Regions from separate parts of the Embleya sp. NBC_00888 genome, predicted to be linked through region 2. Evidence: riboswitches for the same ligand, from Rfam matches in the RefSeq annotation. Region 2 holds a riboswitch; each other region holds the start of a gene.
What was found. Region 2 has a riboswitch for cyclic di-AMP ahead of OG948_RS44660 (transglycosylase family protein). Riboswitches for the same ligand answer to the same signal wherever they lie in the genome.
Positions count from the first base shown of each region.

Region 1: linked by a shared signal. The riboswitch ahead of OG948_RS22550 (NlpC/P60 family protein) and the one ahead of OG948_RS44660 (transglycosylase family protein) in region 2 are both predicted to bind cyclic di-AMP.
Region 3: linked by a shared signal. The riboswitch ahead of OG948_RS20290 (transglycosylase family protein) and the one ahead of OG948_RS44660 (transglycosylase family protein) in region 2 are both predicted to bind cyclic di-AMP.

Region 1 is NZ_CP108784.1:5,259,691-5,265,668, reverse strand. Features, by position in the region: gene OG948_RS22565 (PspC domain-containing protein) at 1-159, opposite strand, end outside; gene OG948_RS22560 (PspC domain-containing protein) at 293-1,555, shown strand; gene OG948_RS22555 (LuxR C-terminal-related transcriptional regulator) at 1,552-2,229, shown strand; gene OG948_RS22550 (NlpC/P60 family protein) at 2,325-3,410, opposite strand; cyclic di-AMP (ydaO/yuaA leader) riboswitch at 3,420-3,557, opposite strand; gene OG948_RS22545 (hypothetical protein) at 3,902-4,258, shown strand; gene OG948_RS22540 (IS4 family transposase) at 4,567-5,805, opposite strand; gene OG948_RS22535 (PIG-L deacetylase family protein) at 5,851-5,978, opposite strand, start outside.
Region 2 is NZ_CP108785.1:2,364,670-2,370,647, reverse strand. Features, by position in the region: gene OG948_RS44670 (DUF1203 domain-containing protein) at 1-370, shown strand, start outside; gene OG948_RS44665 (hypothetical protein) at 574-1,212, shown strand; cyclic di-AMP (ydaO/yuaA leader) riboswitch at 1,521-1,754, shown strand; gene OG948_RS44660 (transglycosylase family protein) at 1,787-3,028, shown strand; gene OG948_RS44655 (glycerophosphodiester phosphodiesterase family protein) at 3,183-4,247, opposite strand; gene OG948_RS44650 (MarR family winged helix-turn-helix transcriptional regulator) at 4,556-5,038, opposite strand; gene OG948_RS44645 (MMPL family transporter) at 5,141-5,978, shown strand, end outside.
Region 3 is NZ_CP108784.1:4,806,746-4,812,723, forward strand. Features, by position in the region: gene OG948_RS20280 (NlpC/P60 family protein) at 1-681, shown strand, start outside; gene OG948_RS20285 (PIG-L family deacetylase) at 800-2,833, shown strand; gene OG948_RS20290 (transglycosylase family protein) at 3,011-4,366, opposite strand; cyclic di-AMP (ydaO/yuaA leader) riboswitch at 4,371-4,592, opposite strand; gene galE (UDP-glucose 4-epimerase GalE) at 5,052-5,978, opposite strand, start outside.

The DNA of each region.
Region 1 (5,978 bases), on a different replicon from region 2:
GAGGCCGCCGCACACGCCCGAGACCATCCGGTCCTCGGTGCTGCGCAGGAGCTGGGGGCGAATCGTCGTCGTGGGCGCCGCGGACGACCCCGGAGGGCCGCCCGGGACGTCGCCGGCCCGGTCGCCGGCCGAGATACCGGGTTTCATGTCGTCGTTCATGGGTCCATCGTGGCGCTCCCGCCGCCCCGTTCCCATCGGGCTCCGCCCTGGCCCGCCCCTGGTTCGACCCTGAGGGCGAATCAGGGTCGGGCCCTGATGCGTCGGGGCTTGCCGGCGTGTGACGATCGGTCGTGTGACCGCCGTCTACCCCCCGCCCGCCGCGCCCGTCCGGCCCGCGCCGTCGACCCCCCGGCTCCGGCGCGCCGCCTCCCACCGGTTCGCCGGCGGCGTCGCGCGCGGTCTGTCCGAGCACCTCGGTGTCGAGGTGCTGCTGCTGCGGGTCGCCTTCGTCGCGCTCGCGTTCTTCGCGGGTCTGGGGATCGCGCTCTACGCGGCCTTTTGGATCTTCGTACCGCAGGGCGCGGGGACCACGGCCCCGCCGCCGCGCGAACGTGGTCGGGAGCGGCATCAGGCGCTCGCCCTGATCATCGTGTTGATCGCCGCCACCATGCTCACCGGCGTGGGCGCGACCACGAGCGGAAGCAAGGTCGGGGACTGGATCTGGCCGCTGCTGGTGGCCGGCCCCGGGGTGATCCTGCTGTGGCGCCAGGCGGACGAGTCGCAGCGCAACCGGTGGTTCTCGCTGGACGGGCGCAGCCGGGTGGCCGGCGCGCTGCGCACCTTCGTCGGCGCCACGCTGGTGCTGGCCGGTCTGGTGTTCTTCTCGTTCGGCCGGGGCGGCCTCGGCGACGCGCTGGCCGCGATGCGCGGGGCCGGGCTGCTCCTGGTCGGGCTGCTGGTCATCTTCGGCCCGTATCTGCTGCGGCAGACCCGCGAGCTGGGCGCCGAGCGCCGGGCCCGGATCCGGGCCCAGGAGCGCGCCGAGGTGGCCGCGCACGTGCACGACTCGGTGCTGCACACGCTGACGCTGATCCAGCGTCAGGTCGACGACCCGCGCGAGGTGGCCCGGCTCGCCCGCGCGCAGGAGCGCGAGCTGCGCGCGTGGTTGTACCGCCCCGACGGCGAGGAACCGGATCGCACCTTCGCCGCCGCGCTGCGCTCGACCGCGGCCGAGGTCGAGGACGCGCACGGCGTGTCGATCGAGGTGGTGTCCGTGGGCGACTGCCCGGTGGACGACAAGCTGGCCGCGCTGCTGGCCGCCGCGCGCGAGGCGATGGTCAACGCGGCGAAGTACGCGGGCGGCGCGGCGATCTCGGTGTTCGGCGAGGCCGACGAGGACATGGTCACCGTCTTCGTCCGGGACCGCGGACCCGGCTTCGACCCGGACGCGGTGCCCGCCGACCGGCTCGGTGTGCGAGAGTCCGTGCTGGGGCGCATGCGCCGCAACGGGGGCGCCGCGAACATCCGCAGCGAACCCGGCGAGGGCACCGAGGTCGAGCTGGAGATGCGCCGAGCCGAGGCCGGCCGGGCCGCTGTGGGAAGGACGAACACGTGAACGCCACCGAGACGAGCACCGAGCACCCGGAGGGAGCGCCCCGTACCCGGGTGGTCCTGGTCGACGACCACCGGATGTTCCGAACCGGCGTGCGCGCCGAGATCGGCGAGGCGGTCGAGGTGGTCGGCGAGGCCGACGACGTCGCGAGCGCGGTGGCCGTGGTCACCGAGACCCGTCCCGAGGTGGTCCTGCTCGACGTGCACCTGCCCGGCGGCGGTGGGGTCGAGGTGCTGCGCCAGTGCGCGTCGTTGATCCCGGCCGTGCGCTTTTTGGCGCTGTCCGTCTCGGACGCGGCCGAGGACGTGATCGGGGTGATCCGCGGTGGCGCCCGGGGCTATGTGACCAAGTCGATCACCGGCGACGAGCTGATCCGCGCGATCGGCCGGGTCGGCGAGGGCGACGCGGTGTTCTCGCCGCGTCTGGCGGGCTTCGTGCTGGACGCGTTCGCGGCCACCGACGTGCCGCCGATCGACGAGGACCTGGACCGGCTCACCCAGCGCGAGCGCGAGGTGCTGCGGCTGATCGCGCGCGGCTACGCGTACAAGGAGATCGCCCGGCGGCTGGTCATCTCGGTCAAGACGGTGGAGACCCATGTGTCCGCCGTGCTGCGCAAGTTGCAGCTTTCCAACCGGCACGAGCTGACCCGTTGGGCGACCGACCGCCGGCTGGTCTGACCGGACCGGCGGTACCCCGGCACACACGACGGCGCCCGCCCTCGGATTCGTTCCGAGGACGGGCGCCGTCGAGGTGTCGTCGGTGTCCGGTGGGCCTAGCCGGGTCGGATGGCCGCGAGGAACGGCATCGAGTCCAGCGGCGCCTTGGTCACGGTCTTGCCCGGACGCGGGGCGTGCACGATCTGGCCGTTGCCGATGTACATGCCCACGTGCCGGTTGTCCGAGTAGAAGAACACCAGGTCGCCCGGCTGGAGGGCGCTCTTGGCGATCTTGGGACCGTCGTTGATCTGGGTCCAGGTGGTGCGGGTGAGCGTCACGCCCGCGGCCTTCCAGGACGCCTGGGTCAGGCCGGAGCAGTCGTACGAGCCGGGGCCCTCGGCGCCGGAGACGTACGGCTTGCCGATCTGCGCCAACGCGAAGTTGATCGCGGCCTGGGCCCGGCCGGAGGCCGGGATGTTGGTCGCCGGCGCGGTGTCCTTCTCCTTGTCCCGCGAGCTGCGGTCGGGCGTACGCGAGGTGTCGCCCGCGTGCTCGTCCGAGTCGAGGACTTCCTTCTTCTGCTGCTCGGTGAGCGTGTTCAGCAGCCGCTGGGCCTCGGAGAGCTTGGCCTGGATGTCGGCCTTGTTCTTGTTCAGCTCGGTCCGCAGCTTCTCCAGTTCCGCGAGCTGCGAGGAGGCCTCGGTGCGGTCCTGCTGGAGAACTCGGGCCTGCGCCGCGATCTGCTTCAGCTTGGCGGCCTGCTGGCCGTCGAGCTGGGACATCATCTGCGACTTCTGCAGGTAACCCTCGGGGTCGCCGCTGAGCGCGAGCGAGAGCGACGGCGGCAGGCCGCCGCTGCGGTACTGGTTGGCCGCCAGGACACCGATCTGGTCGCGCAGGGCGTTCAGCGCGGTCTGTTCCTCGGTGATCCGAGCCTGCGTCTGGTTCGCGGTGCCCTGCTGCTTGGTGATCTGCTCCTCGACGCCGTTGGCGGCGTCGGTGGCCTTGATCACGTCGCTGTGCAGTTGGTTGACGCGTTCCTTGGTCTGCTGGAACGACTGCGCGGGATCCGCGCTCGCGGTGCCGGCGAAGGTCATCACGCCGGTCATCGTCGCGGCGGCCGTGACGACGGTCGCTGCGGTACGGACGGCGGTGCGCGGCTTGGGCTTGCGGTGCTGCCCGGGTCGACGTTGGGACGCCACTGGTGGCGGGTCTCCTTCCTCGGCCGCCTACCGGGTTAGCTGACGGGTTCGGGCGGAAGAAGGCGCCCTACGGTGCCGGAGCACCGATTCACCCCAGGGACTGCGAGGGTCCCCGGTTCCGGCTTCTCGCCGCGACGACTGCGGTCACCCACAGTCACCGAAACGCGTCCCCGAATTCGGCGGAGGCGATCGTGTCGACCGGGTGGCCGACGTCGAGCCGATCGCCTGTCGCAGAACACTAGTCACAGGCGTGTCACGACCATCACCATTGGCCTCTGCATTGCCAAAACTTTACCAAGGTCGCCGTTTCCTTCTCCCCGTATCACGGGAAAAGCGCCCGGATTCCCGAAAGTCGATCTTGAGCCGTTTGGCGCACATTACTCGCGTATGACCAACCGGAAGGTCCCTTATCGGCCGCCGGCTAAGCTGCGACCCGCAACGACGACGGCGTCCCGGGCGCCGCGCGAGGAGCCGACGAGGAGTTGTACGACGTGGACGTTCTGCGGCAGATCCTGCTGGTCCTGCACATCGTGGGCATCGCGTCCCTGCTCGGCGGCTTTCTCACCCAGATGTCCGGGCTGCGCACCGGCGACGTGCGGATCGTGCCCGCGATGACGCACGGTGCGCTGACCATGCTCGTCACCGGTCTGGCGCTGGTCGGGGTGGTCCAGGCGGGTCTGGACCAGGACGTGGACAACGCCAAGATCGGCACCAAGCTGGTGATCCTGCTGGCGATCCTGCTGCTGGTCTGGGGCAATCGCGCCGCGGACCGGGTCTCCCCGAAGGTCCTCGGCGCGATCGGCCTGCTGACCGTGGCGAACATCGCCATCGCCGTCATGTGGACCTGAGCCGGCGCGACGAACCCGCCGGCTCACCTCCCGGGCGTGTCCTCGATCCCTCGCCGAGCGCGCCAGGCCCTGTCCGGCGGATCCCGATGGGTCCGCCGGACAGGGTCTAGCGGCAATACCGGTGTTTTTAGGTCTTTCTGCGGCAGGTTGGGGTGGTGCGGGTCGGTCCGACGAGCGTGACGTCGGGTGGGTTCGGTGGGGGTGTGCTGCGGTGCTCGGTTCGCTTGAGCGCCCAGTTGGACATCTTGCGTTTGATGACGCGGGGGTTGGAGCGCAACCGCCTCGGCGGCAGGGGCCGTTCGTGGATCTCACACAGGGTGGCGAGGAGTGCGACGGCGAGTCGGGAGGGGGGAAAACGCCGCCTGGCCGGTGACGTGGCGGCGGACGACGCGCAGGGTTCGGATGAAGGACAGCCTGTCCGGGTCGCAGTCCACATCCCGAGCGGCGTGGTGCATCAGGTCGCGCAGGGCGTGATGGACCAGGAGAACACCGAGGATCTCCTGTTCGACACCCGCCGGGTGACGGGAACGCAACACGTGGCCGGGACCGCCCTGGTGGGTCTTGATCTCGTCGAGGGCGGTCTCGATCTCCCACCGCTCGTGATACAGCGCCGCCAACTCGGCGGCCGGAGCCGCCGAGGGATCGTGGACGGTGGTGATCAGCCGATACACGATCTCCTCCCCACCGCCCGGGCCCAGGGTGTACTCGACCACACGGACCCGGATCGGATCGACGCGCCGGCGGTCGTGACCGGCGAAGATCTCGGACAGGTAGGACCCGTCGGGCAGGGAGGTCAGGACCGGGAGCACGGCGTTGCCCTTGATCCGCCACAACAGGTCCGCGCCGGTCCCGGAGGCCGCCCGCCACAGTTCGAAGTCGTGGAAACCCCGGTCGGCCAACAGGAGCATCCCGGGCTCCAACGACGCGAACAACCGCCGGGCCGCGGTCGTTTCGCGCACGGCGAGCGGCGCGATGTCGGCCGCGAACACCACGTGGGTGCCGCACTCGACCAACACGGCCACCCTCGCCTGCGGATACGCGCTCCGACCCTGGCCCCGACTCGTACCCGGCCGACCGAAGAAACCCGCGTTCGCCTCGCTGTCGGGCAGGTCGAAGGTCGTGCCGTCCACCGCGACCAGACGGCGCCCGCGATACCACGCCCCGACCGTCCCCGGCACCGCCACCGGACGACACACCCGAGCGAACAACACCCTCAACGGCTCCGGCCCCAACCGCAGCCGCGCCCGCCCGATCGCCCCGGTCGTCGGAACCCGCCACGTCCCCACCCACCGACGCTCCCGCTCCAGACCCTGCGTGAGCAGACGCGCGACCTCCTCGTAGCCCTGACCCGAGAACAGACACATCGCCAGGACGAAGTAGACGACCACCCTCGCCGGCAACAACCGACGACGCTGCTCGACCCGCCCACACCCCGCGACCACCTCGTCGACCAACTCCGGCGGAAACGCACGCGTCAACACCCCCAACGCGATCCGATCCGAGAACCGCTCACCCGTCGACGACTTCACCTGCCCAGGCCTTGGCACAACCCATCCAACGAGCGAACCCCATCAAAGTCACTGGTATTGGGTCTAGCGGGTGTCCACCACCCGGAACACCTCGGCCATCCGCCCCGCGCCCAGACCGAACCGCAGGGCATTGCGGCCGAGCATCCTGGTCACCTCATCGCGCAGCCCGGACAGATGACTCGTCTGACTCG
Region 2 (5,978 bases):
CGGCGAACCGTTGCGCTGCTGCCTGCGCGACGCCGAGCCGGGCGAGCGGCTCATGCTGTTCGGCTACGAACCGCCGCTCCCGGCGAGCCCGTACCGCGAGATCGGCCCGGTCTTCGCGCACGCCCACGCCTGCCCCGGCCCGAGCACCGACGCCTACCCGCCCCAGTGGCGGTCCCGACCCCAGGTCTTCCGCGCCTACGACGCCCGGGGACGGATCCACCCCACCTCACGCGTCCACGACACCGACAATCCCGAGCCCGCCCTCGCCGAGATCCTCGCCGACCCCGAGGTGACCGAGATCCACTGCCGCAACATCACCTACGGCTGCTACATGTCCACCATCGTCCGCCCGTCCACCCCCGACCACTGATCCCACGACCGGACCTCCGCCGGCGCCCGCGCCCGGCGCCGCCGGGGGTCCGCCCGCGCGCGAGCGCCCGGCGCGGCGCGTCGACCGGGGCCGGCGACACCGTCGCGCCGGCCCCGGCCACGCCCGGGACGATCACCGTGTCGGGCCGGATTCCGCATCGGCCCGCGGGCGGGCGGCTCCGAGCCGATGGCTACCGTACGCGGATGGACAACGCAGTCGTGCGGAGCCCGTCGGCCCAGGTCGCGGCGCACACCGCCGCGCCCGATTCGGGCCGCGTCCGGGGCGCCGCCCAGGTGGTCACCGACGTCCTCCAGCCGCGCAACACCATCCTGGCCGGACTGTCCGGTTTCGGTGCGCTCGTCACCCACTCGTGGGCCGGCGCCGGGTGGGGTCTGTTCGCGGCACTGTGCGCGGGCATCGTTCCGGCCGGGTACATCGAGTGGGAGCGTCGCCGCGGTACCTGGGGCGACCGGCACGTGGTGGACCGCCGGCAGCGTCCGCGCATCTTCGCGGTGATCCTGGCCTCGATCGGTATCGGTGCGGCGGTCATGCTCGGCGCCGGCGCGCCGTCCCGGCTGGTGTTCGCGATGTTCGCGCTGTGGGGCATGACGGTGGTGCTGCTGGTGGTGAACGCGGCGTGGAAGATCAGCGTCGACTGCGCGGTCGTGTCCGGCATCGTCGCGTTGCTCGCCGTCGCGGGCGGACCGTGGTGGTCGACCGGTTGTCTCGCGGTCGGCGTCGTGTGCTGGTCGCGTGTGGCACTGCGTCACCACACCCTCGCGCAAGCCGTGGCGGGTGCGCTCTTGGGCGCCGCCACCGGGGCATCTCTGGCTTTCGGCTGACCGATAGCGGTACATATCGGACCATCCTCCACCGTCCCTATGGCGCACGTCACATGGCGGGCACCGATGGTCAGGAGTTCGTACGCACCGTGAACCGTCTTTCCGCGATTCCTGCCCTGAGTAACCGAGTTGTCCACGGTGCGTCATCGATTCGGGCACAATGCGTACGCTCCTCGGGACTTTAGGTCCCGATATTCCCCCCTTACGACCCGATTCTTCGGTTTCGGCGAAACATGATGTTTGGATCCGAGTCGGGGGTGTGCGTAGCTTGGTGCTTCGCCACACCGGTCCGGTGCTCGGCGAAATGGTCTCCCGGTTCGCCGAATCCTGCCGCCGGAGCGAGGCCACGGTACGAAACCCGAAAGGCAGGAGCGGGGGAACCAAGTGGAATGCCGTCCCGGGCGTCCGTGACACGGACGCCCATCACGACGGCTTGGGGTGAAGCCGTGCCCGTCCCTTCCTCAGGAGGGCCGAACACGGCCGGGCGAGACTCTCCAGCCCGAATCCGACAGCTCACTTCGTAGGCGTGGGAGAAGGAAAAATCTTCGTGCAGTCGTTCATCACCCCTGCCCGCATGCCCAAGAAGACGCGTCTCGCGCTGACCCTCGGCATGGCCGGCGCGATCGTCGCCGCCCCGCTGGTCACCGGTCTCGCCTCCGCCAACGCCGCCTCCGTCTCCACCTGGGACAAGGTCGCCATGCTCGAGAGCTCGGGCAACTGGCACATCAACACCGGCAACGGTTTCTACGGTGGTCTGCAGTTCACCATCAGCACCTGGAACGAGTTCGGCGGTCAGCAGTACGCCCCGCGTGCCGACCTGGCCACCAAGGACCAGCAGATCGCCATCGCCGAGAAGGTGCTCGCCGTACAGGGTCCCGGCGCCTGGCCGAACACCTCCGGCCCGGCGGGCCTGACCAAGGGCAGCGCCGCTCCGGCCGTCTCGCCCGGCACCAAGTCCACGGTCAAGGTCACCCCGAAGGCCACCGAGCAGCCGGCCGAGTCCGCTCCGGCGACCGCTCCGGCCCCGAAGATCGAGGTCGTCCCGGCGGCCGCGTCGAAGTCCGCGTCGACCACCACCTCGTACGCCGTGGTCAAGGGCGACACGCTCTCCAAGATCGCCGCCGACAAGGACGTCGAGGGCGGCTGGCACAAGCTGTACGCCGACAACCGCTCGGTGATCGGTGGCAACCCGAACGTCATCCAGATCGGTCAGAAGCTCTCGCTCTCGGGTAAGGCCTCGGCCTCGACCGAGTCCGCCGGCACCAAGACCGAGACCGCTCCGGCCGCGCCGAAGACCGAGACCAAGGCCACGGCGTCCGTGAAGGTCGCGCCGAAGGTCGAGGTCAAGGAGAAGGCCCCGGTCGTGGCCAAGGAGTCCTCGGCCAAGGCCGAGTCCACCACGGCCAACGCGTCCGGTTACGTCGCTCCCGTGAAGGGCAGCCTGGGCACCGCGTTCGGCACCGGCGGCAAGCTGTGGTCCAGCGGCAGCCACACCGGCCAGGACTTCGTGGCCGCCACCGGCACCTCGGTGAAGGCGATCACCTCGGGCACCGTGGTCAAGGCCGGCAACGGCGGCGCCTACGGCAACGAGATCGTGATCAAGCACGCGGACGGCAAGTACTCGCAGTACGCCCACCTGTCCAGCATCGGCGTGCGCGTCGGCGCCACGGTGAGCACCGGTCAGCAGATCGGCCTCTCCGGCGCGACCGGCAACGTGACCGGCCCGCACCTGCACTTCGAGATCCGCACCACGCCGAACTACGGCAGTGGCATCAACCCGGTCACCTACCTGCGCGCGCACGGCGTCAACCTCTGAGCCGAGCGTCATCAGGCGGTAACCACACCGCGCTAGCCACAACAACGCGGTAGCCGTACCAAGGGCCGGGCCCGTCGACCGAGTGTCGACGGGCCCGGCCCTTTTCGGCGTCCCCACCCCTGCGGACGCCGAAGTCCCCGGCGGATCGCGCCGATCAGCCGCGCGCCGGGTAGCGCTTGGGCAGCGGCAGCCCACGTGCGGCCATCAACTCCCGCAGCCGGTCAGGGTAGTCGGTGATCAGGCCGTCCACGCCGTCGTCCATCAGCTTGGCCATGGTCGCCGGGTCGTCGACGGTCCACGGCACCACCTTGATGCCCGCCGCGTGTGCCCGGGTGACCATGTCGCGGGTCACGTAGGGACGGTAGTTCGGGTCGGTGACCTTGCCGTCCTGCGGGAAGCCGTGCACGGGCGAGAACGTGCCGGCGCCGAGCGAGGCGATCGCGCGCAGCGGATCGCCGCCGAAGTCGTCGATGTCCAGGCCGCCCAGCCAGGGCGAGGCGCCGGGCTTGCCGACCTGGAGGAAGTCGTAGTTGGTCAACGCGACCAGCGGCAGACGCGGTTCGACCTGTCGCATGCGCTGGAGCGCGCCCCAGTCGAAGCTCTGCACGGTGACCTGGCGCGACAGCCCGGCCCGGCGCACCTCGCGCGCCACGATCTGCACGAACTGCTCGCGCGGCGCGGTCTCCTGCGGCGCGCCGGCCTCGACCTTGGTCTCCACGTTGAGCTTCACGCCGTGCGCGTGCCGGCGGTTGACCAGGTCGAACACCTCGGTGAGCAACGGCATTCGGGCGCCGGGCGAGGTGGTCTGCGCGGGGAAGCCGGGGAACTGCCGCGACCCGCAGTCCAGCGTGCGGACCTGCGCCAGGCTGAGCGTGTTGACGTACTTGCCGACGTACGGGAACTCCGGGTCGCCGGCGCGTACCGGCTTGGTGTCGGCGCATTTGCGCCCGTCGACCTTGCGGTCGTGGGTGACCACGGCCCGGCCGTCCTCGGTGATCTGGACGTCCAGTTCGAGCGTGGACACCCCCAGGTCCAGGCCCTTGGAGAAGGACGCGAGCGTGCTCTCCACGGTCAGCCCGAGACCGCCTCGGTGCGCCTGGAGGTCGAAGGACTTGCGGTGGTGGCCACCGTGACGATCCGCGGCGGCGGCCACTCCCGGGGCGGCGACAACGGCGGCCCCGGCCAGGATCGCGGCCGTGACGGTCTTCCATCCGGACATGGACGTCTCCCTCTCGCTCCGGTCGACGGCGATCGACCGTCGACGCCCACACCCTGGCCCGCGCGAAGTGATGTGCGGGGAGTCGGATCATGGCGGTCGGGCGAAGAAGAGACGAAGAAGCGGCGAAGTACTCCGGCGCGAGCGCGAATCCGGGCCCGAGCCGGGATCGAATCCGGGCCCGGTCTCGAAGCCGGACCGGGCCCGAGCTCGCATCCGGACCGCCCGGGCTCGCATCCGAACCCGGGCTCGAGTGGAACCGCAGTCGCCCGGCGGGCGCCTCGATCCGGGCGCCGCGCCGAAGCGGCCGTTCAGCAGTTCGCGTCGGTCCCGTCGTCGGACCACCCGGGACGATGCGCGGCGAGCAGACGGCCGGACGCGTCGTGCACGATCTGCCGGTCCTCCGCCGAGACGGCGGCGAAGAAGGTGTCCTCGGCCTCGCTCAGCAACCGGGTGCTCTCCGCGACCAGTTCGCGTCCGGAGGCAGTGACCTGGATGACGTGCCGCCGTCGGTCGTGCGGGTTGCGCCGACGCTCGGCGAAGCCGCGCTCCTCCAGGTCGTCGAGCACGCCGACCAGGACGTTGGGGTCGATCCCGAGCAGTCGGCTGACGTCCTGCTGGGACAACGTCTCGTAGGTCAGCAGGGTCTCCAGCACATGCACGTGCTTGGTCTTGACGCCCAGCGAGGCAAGCGTCTGATCGGCGAGCGCCAACAGGAGATCGGCCAGCTTGACCAGCCGGTACCCGGTCCGTGCTCCCATCGGCGGCCGCCCGGTGTTGGGTCGGTCCGTCATGTCCACATGTTAGCGGTCCGCGAACATATGTCATCTAGACGAAAGGCTTTGCATATCGTATGTTCCACATACGATCCATCGACTCTACGGAAGGGTTCGGCGATGTTCGCTGCCCTGGCCCGCCTGACCACCGCCCGGCCCCGGCTCCTGTTGATCACGGCCCTGTTCCTGCTGATCGGCGCCGGACTGCTCGGCCGAGGCGTCGGCGACCACCTGCTCGGCGGTGGCGCTGTCGACCCGAACTCGGCCTCGGCCCGCGCCGCGACCGCCCTCGACCGCGACTTCCCCGGCAGCCGCCCCAACCTGGTCCTCCTGGTCGGCGCCGACCGCCCCCTCGACGCACCCGAAGTCGCGCTCCAGGCAAAGGAGTTGACCGATCGCCTCGGCGCCGAACCCGATGTCGCCGGGATGGTCTCCTACTGGAACGGCGGTGCACCGACCCTGCGCACCGCCGACGGTCGACACGGACTCGTCCTGGCCCACATCCGGGGCGAGGAGACCGCCGCCTCCGACACGTTCGAACGTCTGGCGGCCGACTACCGAGGTACCCGAGGCGCGCTGAAGGTCGAACTCGGCGGCAGCGTCGCGGTGCGCCACGACATGCAGAAGACCATCTCCGATGACCTGGTCCGCGCCGAACTGATCGCCCTGCCGATCACCCTGCTGATCCTGATCCTGGTCTTCGGCAGCCTGGTCGCGGCGCTGCTGCCGCTGGGCGTCGGCATCCTGGCCATGGTCGGCACCAACGCGGTGCTGCGCATGGTCTCCTCGGTCACCGACGTCTCGGTGTTCGCGCAGAACCTGACCACCGTGCTGGGCCTGGGCCTGGCTGTCGACTACGGCCTGTTCGTGGTCCGCCGCTACCGCGAGGAACTCGCCGCCGGCGCCCCGCCGATCCGGGCCGTGACGGTGATGTTGAACACCGCCGGGCGCACCGTGG
Region 3 (5,978 bases), on a different replicon from region 2:
GCGGGCGCGTACCGGGTGATGCAGTACAAGGGCATCCCGCCCTACACCCAGACCCAGGACTACGTGAAGTCGATCCGCTCGCTGGAGCAGAGCTTCGGCGTGGTGCAGGCCCCGCTCCAGCCGATGGCGCAGGCGGCGGGCGCGGTCAACTGGGCGCAGACCAAGCTCGGTACCCCCTACCTGTGGGGCGGCGAGGGCACCGCGGCCGACGGCGGCCGGTTCGACTGCTCGGGGCTGACCCAGGCCGCCTACGAGACGGTGAACATCAAACTGCCCCGGGTGGCCAACGACCAGTGGAACGCCGGCCGGCACCCCTCACGCGACCAACTCCTGCCCGGCGACCTGGTGTTCTTCGCCACCGACCTGAGCGACCCGCGCAGCATCCACCACGTCGGGATCTACGTGGGCAACGGCCAGATGATCCACGCGCCGTACACCGGCACGGTGATCAAGTTCGGCCCGATCGACAAGCCGGACTACATCGGCGCGACCCGGGTCACGCCCGAGGGCGCGAAGTCGCTGCCGGACCGCAGCCCCGGCTCGGCGAACAACGATTCGGGCGCGGGCAGTCCGGCCGCCGACCCGGGCCGCTCCACCGCGTCGGGCGGCAAGGTGCCGGCCCGACTTCCGGCCGCGGCCGAGCCGCGCGGCGCGGGTGCGGGCGGCGCGCGGGCACGCTGACCGCCGGGCGCCACGCGTTTCCGGCCGGCCGATCGGGCCGTGCCGGGTGCGGGCGGGCGCCGGCGACCGGCGATGATGAGGCCGGTTCGCCCGCGACGGCAGAAAGGTACCGGCCGAGATGGCGATGATCCCCGGCACCGGCAGATTCACCGCGGTGGTCGGCGTCCTGGCGCTGGGCTTCGCGCTCGGGGTGGTGAAGCTGACCGGCCCGTACGGTTCGCCCCCGTACCACGCGCCGACCCGACCGATCGGCATCGAGACCCTGACACCGCGGCCCGGCACGACCGGTGCGGTGATGCAGGTGGTCGCGCACCAGGACGACGACCTCTACTTCATGAACCCCGACGTGGACCGCGCGGTGCGGGCGGGCACGGAGAGCGTCACGGTCTTCCTCACCGCGGGCGAGGCGGACGGGCGCAACGGCCCCGGCGGACGGCCCGATCCCCAGGCGTACGCCGCCGCGCGCAACAACGGCTCACGCGCCGCGTACGCGTTCATGGCGCTCGGGGATCGCGCGGCGCGCTGGGAGCGGCACAGCGTACGGCTGCGCGACGGCGCGCACGCCGAACTCGACCGACTCGTGGACGCCCCGAACATCAAGCTGGTGTTCCTCAACACCCGCAAGGAGGAGGGCATCGGCGCGCACGGGCGGCTGCGCACGTTGTGGAACGGCTCGGAACGCGAACTGGACACGCTGGCCCCACGGGACGAGCCGGCGGGCGGACCCTACACGTACACCAGGGACGGCCTGATCGACTCGCTCGCGGACCTGATGCGGGCCCAGACGCCGACCGTGGTGCGCACGCTCGACCCGGAGCCGGATCGGCAGCGACACGATGGCGCGCACCCCGTACACGCCGACAACGGCGGCGTCTCGGACCACCAGGACCACACCGCCGCCGCGCAGTTCACGTGGGAGGCGCTGCGCCGGTACAACGCCGATCGACCGGCCGCGAGCGCCGCCGCGATCGCCTACCGGGGCTACTACAACGAGCGTTGGCCGCACAATCTGGCGCCGGCGGCGCGCGAGCGCAAGGACGGGATCAACCGGGTGTACGGCTGGACGGACCGGGTGCGTCACTGCCCGGGTCGGGTGGACTGCGGCGACCTCAAGGTGCGGGACACCGCGCCCGGGACCAACTGGCCGCAGAGCACCACCTACCGCTACCCGAACGCGGGAGTGCGCCCGGTGCTCGGCGCGGACGGCCGGCTCACCGCGTGGGCCGTGCTCGGCGGGCGCGTCACCCGGTGGACCCAGGACGCCGTCGGCGGCCCGAACTGGTCCCCGGCGCACTCGATGCCCGGCCCCGGCGACGGCGAACTCGCCCCGGGGCTCGCCGCGGTGCGCACGGCGGACGGCCGGATCGCGGTGTTCGCGCTGCGCATCGGCGGCGCCCGACGGGCCGATCGGGACCGGTTCGAGATCCTCACGGCGACCGAGACGACGCCCGGCGGCGAATTGGGGCCGTGGCACCGCCTGGGCAACCCCGACGGCGACGGACGCGGCCCGGGCACACCGGTGGTCGCAGTGGACGGCGCGGGCGGGCTGTACCTGTTCGTGCGCGACCGGGACAAGGGGATCAGCGGCCGTCATCGGCCCGCCGGGAGCGACACGTGGTCGCCGTGGCGGGACCTGGGCGGCGGCGAGATCGTCGAGGGGCCCGGCGCGGTGACCCGCCCGGACGGCCGGGTCGTGGTCTTCGGCACTGCGCGCGAGGGCATCCGCTACTGGGAACCGGTCGGCGAGCGGTCGGGGCCGCCGCGCACGATCGCGGCCGAGCGACCGGCGGGCCCGCCCGCCGTGTCGGTGGGCGCCGACGGCAGGGTGGGCGTCGCCTACCGGCGGGCCGGCACACCGGAGATCGCGAGCGTGGTCGAGGGCGGGCCGAACGGGTGGGTGCCGGCCGGCTCGGGCGCCGCGGGCGCGGGCTACGAGGCGTTGAGCCGAGTGCCCCGAGCGGACGGCACGACGGCGACGCTGACCCGGGACGCCGACGGCCGGCCGATCGTGCTCGGCGCGTCCGGGGCGCCGGTCGTGCTCGACGAGCGCGCGGTCGCGGTCGATCCCACCGGCGCGCCGGACGGCGCCGGGCACGCGGTGGCCCTGTGGCTCGGTCCGGACGGCGCGCTGCGCACCGCGCGGCTGCCCTGACGGCACCGTCGGGACACGCGCACCGGTCCGCACACGTGAACCGTTCGGACACGCGAACCGTTCGGACACGCGCACCGGTCCGCACACGCGAACGGCGGGCGCTCCCGGGAGGGAACGCCCGCCGTTCGGTGCAGCGGTGACTCGAATGCAGCGGGTGCAGCGGGTGGAGCGGGTGACTCAGACGCTGACGCCGTGGCTGCGCAGCCACGTCATCGGGTTGACCGCGGAGCCGTAGTTCGGCGTGGTGCGGACCTCGAAGTGCAGGTGCGGGCCGGTGACGTTGCCGGTCGCGCCGGAGAGCGCGATCTTCTGGCCGGTCTGCACCTTCATCCCGGCCTTGACCGAGATCGAGGACAGGTGCGCGTACTGGGTGTACTTGCCGTCCGCGTGCCGGATGACGACCTCGTTGCCGTACGCGCCGCCCCAACCGGCCGACACGACGGTGCCCGAGGTGACCGCGCGCACCGTGGTGCCGGTCGAGACCGCGAAGTCCTGGCCGGTGTGGCTGCCGCTGGACCAGCGCGAGCCGCCGGAGCCGAAGCTCGCGGTGAGCGTGGCGCCCGAGACCGGGGCGACGTACGAGCCGGAGGCGGTCGTCGTCGAGTCGGTCTTGGCGGCCTCGGTCTTGGTGGTCACGGCCTTCGGAGCCGGCTTGCTCTCCGTCTTGGCCTTCGGGGCCTCGGCCTTGGGCGCCTCGGTCTTCGGCGTCTCGGCCTTCTGCACCTCGACCTTGGGCTCGGCGGCCTCGGTCTTGGTGGTGGTCGGCGCGGCCTTGCCGTCGACCGCGAGCTTTTGACCCGGGAAGATCAGGTCGGGGTTCTCGCCGACGACGGACTTGTTGGCCTCGTACAGCTTCGGCCAACCGCCGGGCACGTGCGCGGCGTTCGCGATCTTGGAGAGCGTGTCGCCGGTGACCACGACATAGGACGAGGTCGCGGCGGCCGGCTCGGTCTTCGGCGTCTCGGTCTTGGGTGCCTCGGTCTTCGGGGCCTCGGCCTTGGGGGCCTCGGTCTTCGGAGCCTCGGTCTTGACCTCGATCTTCGGCGCGGCTTCCGTCTTCTTCGGGGCCGGCTTGGCGGTCTCGGTCTTGGGAGCGGTCTTCGGCGCGGTCTTGCCGGCCGAGGAGCCGGTGTCGACGTCGGCGGCGGCGCCGCCTCGGGTCAGGCCCGCCTTGACCGAGCACACCGGCCACGCGCCGGGGCCCTGGCCCTTGAGGACCTTCTCGGCGATCGCGATCTGCTGACCCTTGGTCGCCAGGTCGGCCCGGGCGGCGAACTCCGTGCCGCCGAACGCCTTCCAGGTGCTCGCGGTGAACTGCAGGCCGCCGTAGAAGCCGTTTCCGGTGTTGATCTGCCAGTTGCCCGTGCTCTCGCACTGGGCGACCTTGTCCCAGGTGCTCACGGAGGCGGCCTGGGCGGTGCCCGCGCCGATGATCGGCATGGCGACGCCGACTCCGGCGACACCCGCCGCGGCGATCAGACGCGTGGTCCTACTGGTGCTGCGACGGCGATGACGCCCGGTTCCGGACAGCATGGCTGGATCCTCTCCCACGCCTACGAGGTGAGCTGTCGGATTCGGGCCGGAGATCGATAGCCCGGCCACGTCCCGAAGGACATGGCTTCACCCCAAGCCGTTCGCGGCGTCCGATCATCGAGATCGGGGCCGTTCGCGGCGGTTCACCTGTGGTTCCCCCGCTCCTGTCGTGTGGTGCTCGTCAGCCTCCCGAACGGCCGGCGACAGGATTCGGCGTACCGGCGATCGGGGTCCGTGTGGGATACGGACGGATCGAACGCTAAGCAGGCCTCGCCGAAGATCACAAGTCTGTGTCGGATAGACGTCGATTATCCGTTTTGCGGATGAGCGCAATGTAGATGATCCCTTACGGAAAGGACCGTAGTTGGCGTTCCGTGGTGGAAGGGACGGAAACGCGTGACAACGGCCCTTGGTCGCCGTGTAGGTCGATCACCCGGGAAAGATCACCTACGTCCCGTTCGTCACATCCGCATCGCGTGTGGCGTCGCGCGGACCGGGCGCCTGCCCACCGACATGGGCGTTCGCACCCGTGGTCGACGTGATTCGTCCCACAAACGAAGCGCGCCATGTCCGATTTGCCCCAGGCGACTTCACCCTGCGCCGTCGCGGGATCGCGACGCGACACCGCCCGCGACCGCTCGCGGCGCCGGCCGATGCGCGGCGCCGCGGGCGGTGTGTGCGGGACTCAGCCGCGCTGCGCGCGCCAGCCGGCCCAGGCGCTCTCCACCATGTCCGCCGTGTCGTGCCGGGCCTTCCAGCCCAGTTCGGTGGTGATGCGATCGGCGCTCGCGACCACCCGGGCCGGGTCGCCCGCGCGCCGGGGTCGCAGCTCCGGCGCGATGTCGCGCAAACCGGTGACCTCGCGGATGAGTTCCACCATCTCGCGCACCGACGTGCCCTCACCGCGACCGACGTTCAACACCAGCCGCGCGTCCGGGTCGGTGCCGAGCCGACGGGTGGCCGCCACGTGCGCCTCGGCCAGGTCCACCACATGGATGAAGTCGCGCACGCAGGTGCCGTCCGGGGTGTCGTAGTCGTCCCCGAAGATCACCGGCGGCTGATCCGCCGTCAGCTTCTCCAGCACCATCGGCACGAGGTTGAACACGCCCTCGTCCGCGAGCTCCGGCGCGCCCGCGCCCGCGACGTTGAAGTAGCGCAGCGCGGCGTACGAGATGCCGTGCGCGCGCGCTGTGGCCTTGATCATCCACTCGCCGACGAGCTTGCTCTCGCCGTACGGGTTGATCGGCAGGCACGGGGTGTCCTCGTCGACGAGGTCGACGTCGGGCATGCCGTAGACGGCGGCGCTGGAGGAGAACACGACGCGCGTGACGTCGGCCGCGACCATGGCCGCGAGCAGGACGCGCAGGCCCTCGACGTTCTCCTCGTAGTAGTAGAGGGGGCGCGCGACCGATTCGGGCACCTGCTTCTTCGCCGCGATGTGCACCACGCCGTCCACGGCGTGCGCCCGGAACGTCTCGTCCAGCAGCGCCCGGTCCAGCACCGAGCCGACCACCAGCGGCACCTTCTCGGGAACCCGTTCGCGCGCGCCCGTGGAGAAGTCGTCGAGGACGACCACATCCTCGCCGGCCGCGAGCAACGCCCGCACGACATG